One region of the Exiguobacterium sp. s157 genome, then DNA from elsewhere that is predicted to be linked to it. Evidence: riboswitches for the same ligand, from Rfam matches in the RefSeq annotation. Region 1 holds a riboswitch; the other holds the start of a gene.
What was found. Region 1 has a riboswitch for thiamine pyrophosphate ahead of KNP67_RS10840 (YkoF family thiamine/hydroxymethylpyrimidine-binding protein). Riboswitches for the same ligand answer to the same signal wherever they lie in the genome.
Positions count from the first base shown of each region.

Region 2: another riboswitch for thiamine pyrophosphate. It lies ahead of KNP67_RS15505 (hydroxyethylthiazole kinase); the one in region 1 lies ahead of KNP67_RS10840 (YkoF family thiamine/hydroxymethylpyrimidine-binding protein).

Region 1 is NZ_JACSLQ010000005.1:128,656-131,729, forward strand. Features, by position in the region: gene KNP67_RS10835 (GTP-binding protein) at 1-1,096, shown strand, start outside; TPP riboswitch at 1,158-1,258, shown strand; gene KNP67_RS10840 (YkoF family thiamine/hydroxymethylpyrimidine-binding protein) at 1,340-1,933, shown strand; gene KNP67_RS10845 (ECF transporter S component) at 1,926-2,501, shown strand; gene KNP67_RS10850 (ABC transporter ATP-binding protein) at 2,494-3,074, shown strand, end outside.
Region 2 is NZ_JACSLQ010000015.1:9,438-12,511, forward strand. Features, by position in the region: gene KNP67_RS14930 (LLM class flavin-dependent oxidoreductase) at 1-38, opposite strand, end outside; gene KNP67_RS14935 (3-oxoacyl-ACP reductase) at 108-860, opposite strand; gene KNP67_RS15505 (hydroxyethylthiazole kinase) at 1,055-1,270, opposite strand; TPP riboswitch at 1,402-1,503, opposite strand; gene KNP67_RS14945 (IS30 family transposase) at 1,856-2,791, shown strand; gene KNP67_RS14950 (winged helix-turn-helix transcriptional regulator) at 2,957-3,074, opposite strand, start outside.

The DNA of each region.
Region 1 (3,074 bases):
TGCGGTCATCGTCAACGACATGAGCGAGTTGAACATCGACGAACGATTGATCGAGCAGAACGGTTTCTCGCGGACGGACGAAAAATTGGTCGAGCTATCGAACGGCTGCATCTGTTGCACGCTCCGTGAGGACCTGCTCGAAGCGGTACAGGAGATCACGAACGACCGTGAGCTCGACGGGATTATCATCGAGTCATCTGGCATCTCAGAACCGATTCCGGTCGCTCAAACGTTTACATACGCCGATGACGCCCTTGGCATCGACTTGACGAGCCGTGTCTATATCGATGCGATGGTGACGGTCGTCGATGCGTATCGGTTCTTGAAAGATTTCAACTCGGGCGAGTCGCTTCATGAACGGAAGCAGGCCATCGATGAGACGGACGTCCGCGAAGTCGTCGACCTGCTTGTCGACCAAATCGAGTTCGCGGACATCATCGTCTTGAACAAGGCGGACCGCGTGACCGAGACAGAACTCGGTGAGATGGCCGGGCTGTTGAAGGCGCTCAATCCAACCGCCAAACTGTTGACGTCAGTTTACGCGAACGTGGAGTTGACGGAGCTGTTGGACGTCAATCTTTTCGATTTCGAGCAGGCGATGCACGCCGCCGGCTGGATTCAAGAACTAGAGGCCGAGACACACACACCAGAGACGGAGGAATACGGCATCAGTTCGTTCGTCTATCGCCGCCGCCGTCCGTTTCATCCGGAGCGGCTCCACGCCTGGATCGAGGCGTTCCCGGATCAAGTCGTCCGCGCCAAAGGTTTCTTATGGATCGCCTCCCGGAACGACATCGCCTGCCTGTTCTCGCAAGCGGGGTACGCATCGACGCTCGAACACGCGGGACGTTGGCTCGCGACGCTGCCGGAGGAAGAGCGGAGTCTCATGTTCACGGCAGAACCTGAGCTCGCCGCCGACTACGTCGAGCCGTACGGGGACCGTCAGACGGAGCTCGTCTTGATCGGGCAGCGGATGGAGCGTGCGGTCATCGAGGCCGGACTCGACGCGTGTCTGTTGACGGATGAGGAGATGGCGCTCGATTGGACGACGTTGCAGGACACGCTTCCGGGGAACGGTATCGTGACTTTCACATAAACCGTTTACAAATTCGGAGCGGTCGTCTATACTTCTCGTTGCATAGATAACCGCATACATTGGACTACACTAGGGGTGCTTCGGCTGAGATGTGAGCATGGCTCCAATCCCTTATGACTCGATCCGGGTAATACCGGCGTGAGGAAGTGTGGCACTTTTTCTAATGGATTATTACATTGGACGAGTGGCCGCATTCTCATGGATGCGGCTTTTTTGTGTACATACAATAAGGGGGAATAGAACATGAACAACCAATGTGGTACGAGTCCGATCGTCGGATTCCGCTTTACGCTGAGCCCAATGACATCTGATTTTGTGAGTGTCATCAAAGGGGCATTGAAAGAGACGAACTTGCAAAACGTTTGGCGGCATACCGATGACGTCTCGACGGTCATCCGGGGACGCAGTGAGCATGTGTTCGACGTGGCCAAAGCCGTCTTGTCACATGCGTCGAAGAACGGGGAACATATGTCGATGAGCGGGACGTTCTCGGTCGGCTGCCCAGGCGACACGGCAGGAGACAACCTGCTCGACGTGACGACTGATCCTGTGAACGGTCCGGTATCGACCCAGTACGTCTCTTCCCAGTTCGCCCTCTATCCGCTCGGGGACGCGAAGTATATGGACATCATCTACGAAGAAATTGCCTTTGCGAAAGAGCGTGGCGTCTTCAATGACTCGATGCATTACGCCTCGGGCATTCACGGCGACATCGAACCGGTGTTTTCATTTTACGAGGCGACGTTCGACCGGGTCCGTGCGAAGACGAGCCACGTCGTCATGACGGTGACGTTCAGCGTGAACAGCCCGTCACACGAGGGACAACAGCATGCTTAAGTCGTGGAAGTTAAAAGAAATCGTCTTGTTGGCCATTTTATCGGTCGTGTTCGCTGTCGTCTATTTGGCGTTCGTCCATGTCGGGAATCTATGGGCTGGCTTGATTGGACCGATCGCGTACGAATGGATTTTTGGGATTTGGTTCATCGTCTCGATTATTGCGGCTTATATCATCCGCCGACCTGGCGCCGCATTCTTGTCCGAAGTGCTTGCGGCGACGATTGAGATGATGATTGGTAACGCGATTGGACCTCGTATTATTTTAGTCGGGATCATTCAAGGACTTGGTGCTGAAGCAGCGTTTGCGGTCACGAGCTACAAGCGATATGACCTTTGGGTGCTCATGCTGGCCGGATTTGGTGCAGCTGCGACTAGTTTCGCGTATACGTACGTCATGGGTGGACTCGCTGCCCTCAGTCCGACATACGTGGCGACGATGTTCGCGTTACGAGCGACGAGCGGGATGCTCATTGCCGGTCTGGGAGGTAAGATTTTAAGCGACTTGTTGCTTCGGACGGGTGCGCTCGAAGGGTATGCCATCGCGCGTCAGGGACGTGTGCATGGTTGAGGCAGAACAGCTGTCATTCCGCTATCCGGAAAAACAGAGCGAAGTATTGACGGACATCACGCTTCAATTAACTGCTGGGAGGACACTCATCACGGGGGCGAGCGGGTCGGGAAAATCGACGTTGTTCTCTTTGTTGAATCGTCTGTATCCAGAGAACTGCGATGGCATCGTGACGGGAAAACTATATTTGTTTGACCGCTCTTACGACACGTATGCAGCTGGTGAGGTGAATCGTCGTGTTGGAACGGTGTTTCAAGATCCTGACAGTCAGTTCGTCATGCAAACGGTCGAGGAGGAATTGATTTTCACACTCGAAAATTTTGCCGTGGCGAGGGACGAGATGATGGCGCGTGTGGCCAAGATTTTAGCGGAATTGCAGTTGACCGATTATCGTGACCGAGTCATTCATGACCTGTCAGGTGGTGAAAAGCAACAAATCGCTGTCGCCTGTGCTTTGATCGGGAAGCCGGAATGGCTACTACTCGATGAGCCGCTCGCGCACCTTGATCCCGAAACCTCAACCCGTTTCGTTCAGTGGCTCGACAACGTCGCACAGACGGTAAACGTTGTCGT
Region 2 (3,074 bases), on a different contig from region 1:
ACCCCTATATTAAGTTGATTCTTTTGAATAACCGTCATTACTCTTCCCCCTAAGACTAGACCAATATATTATGCCTTCCTATCTTACATATGGAGGTAATAATACATTTAGTTCATCGTTAGTCCACCATCTACTGTGAAATTTTGCCCTGTGATACCTTCCGCCTCTTTAGATGACAGATAAACGACCAAATGGGCCACCTGTTCCGGAGTTGTCACTTTTCTCAAAGGTGTAGAATTAGCAATCAGTTCAAAGACCTCTTGAGACGTTACTGAACTGGCATCAGTCACTTTCAACAAACCACCTGATACGACATTTGCTTTAATTCCGTATTGTCCCAGTTCAGAGGCTATATTGCGTGTAAAACCTATAAGTCCTGCTTTTGCGGTTGTATACTCGTGGTAGGGGACAACTGGATTTTGGTAGAGATTCGTACCAATACTGATGATACTTCCGTTTTGTCTCTCCATGAATTGGGGTAAGACACTTTGAATCGCATTGAAGGCCCCTTTTAATGTTCCATCCAGCTGTCTTTGATAATCTTTCCATGAAAGATCTATAAAAGACTTTTGCTGTATCGGATCGAATTTGAAGTCTACCAATGCATTATTGACCACCACATCAATTTGACCAAAATAGTTGGTCGCCACTTTCACCATCTCATCCACTTCTTGGCGATTTGTCACATCAGCGTATAGAGCTATAGCATTTTGTTCACCGAGCTCCGAAACAAGTCCTTCTGCCTTCTCTTTACTTTTGTAATAGTTAATCACTACATTAAACCCTTTTTCAACTAAAGCTTTTGCTATCGTAGCACCAAGACCCTTGCTACTTCCTGTCACCAAAACTGTTCTTTTCACGTCACCACTCCTATACTTTTAGTTGCAATCGCAAGTACAAATCAAAAAGTGAAAGATATTACCCCTGCACTGCCTTTAGTCTTTCCAATAAATCTAATTCTTCCGTACCAACTTTAAATGAATGTCTTTCTGAATAGTACTATCGGTTTACTGTTTAGGTAGAACCGACAAAGAATGTCGTTCAAACCTTTTCCCTAAAACCCAGGCGAGTAGAGCTCCACTAATGAAGCCAGCAGTCCTGTTCCAATCACCTCACTACCGGCTGCCATTATTCTCCTCTGTGTATACTTGTACAGTAGTCCTGCAAATGAGCAACCTACAGCGAGCAATCCATTAGCTTGAAAATTTGCAAAGATCTGATTTGTAATACAATGTACAATTGGCGCTCTTTCACGAACAGAGAGTTGCATGAGTATCCCTCCGCACTCGGTTGCTTTTTTAAACTGTTGTACAATGATCCATGCCTATTACCCCTTTCTTGAACGCAAAAAACCGCCTCCTGAAGATAGGAGGCGGCGAAAGACCAGTTAAATAGAAAGTATAAAAGGTTCGCACACTTCCCTCCGCTGGTATGACCCAGATCAGGTTCAAAGGGTCCGGACTCTTGTCCGTCTCAGCCAATTCGGCTCCCCTAGTGTATTTAGGTATTTTGTTTTCACGACCACTATAACAAATCCTAATTTTTATGTAAAGCCTGGTATCTACTGTCTACAGAGGTTGTGCAGGAAGTAAACCTTGTCTTACGAGTGTTTCGTACTAGATGTTTTAATTATAAGATACCTATTAGCTTGTATGATATTTTAAATGAGCTCTGATTTATAGGAATTGCTCTTCTTATTTTTCCCCCTCCCTAAAACCACACCAGGCTGTTTTTTTATCCTTGATGAATTATAAAATTAAGTGCAACATCTGAACGTGAACGCAAAAAAAAGCCCACAGCGATGGCCTCGTTTAGAATGAAGTTACGACACAAACATTCAGACGGAGGAATCGCTATGAGCTACACCCATCTTACCACAACGGAGCGCGTGAAAATAGAGACCTATCTGGAGCTCGGGATGTCCATCCGGTCCATCGCGAGACGGATCGGGCGACAGCCCTCGACCGTCTCGCGGGAGATCAGACGGAACCCCGGCTACGAGTCAGGACGTGCGCAGAAACGCTACGAGAAGGCGAAAACCCATTGCGGCGTCAAGACGAAGCTCGACGACACGATGCGCCGGACGATCGTCGAGAAGCTGCGTGCGACCTGGTCACCAGAACAGATCGTCGGCCGCCTCTACGCAGGAAAAATTGCCTTCCCCACCATCTACCGCTGGATCTATGCGGGACGGATCGACGTGCCCGTGACCGTGCTCCGCCAGAAGGGGAAACGCCGGAAGCCGGTCGAGACGCGCGGGCGCATCAACGTCGGGCTGACCATCTCGGACCGGCCTCGGGAGGTGCGCACACGCGAGACGTTCGGGCATTGGGAGCTCGACACCGTCGTCTCCGGACGCGGGAAATCGAAGGCGTGCGTCGCGACGTTCATCGAGCGGAAGAGCCGGTTCTATCTCGCCCTGCCAATCGCGGACCGCACCGCGGCCTCGATGGAGGGGGCGATCCATGCGGTGCACGGTGCCTTCCCGGAAGGCACGTTCGAGACGGCGACGACGGACCGGGGCAAGGAGTTCAGCGGTCACGAGCGCATCCAGGCGTCGCTCGGCGTGCCGATGTATTTCGCCGACCCGTACTCATCGTGGCAACGGGGGAGCAACGAGAACGCCAACGGGCTCCTCCGCGAGTTCTTCCCGAAAGGAACGGACTTCGCGCAGGTCGGTGACGGTGAACTCGCGGATGCGCTGGCCAAGATCAACGGGCGACCGAGAAAGTGCCTGGACTGGAAAACCGCACACGAGGCCTTCACCGAGGAAGTGTTGCGCTTAATTTGACAAACCGTCTTATAAAAAAACACCATTCGACCGAATGGTGTTCCAGATTGTAGACAAAGTCACGTTTCAGTTCGCCTGAAACGTGACTTTGTCTACAATCTGAGCGGATTTCATTTTACTGAAATCCGCTTTATTTTATTCAGCTATTTTTAAATACCTACTAACTTAGTTGTTTTCTATTTGCTGATCCAAGTTTTGCTCGATGTATTCTTTGCCCCATTCGTACATGGAATCAAGAATTGGAATAAGGCTTCTTCCTTGTTCGGTAAGTGAGTACTCCACT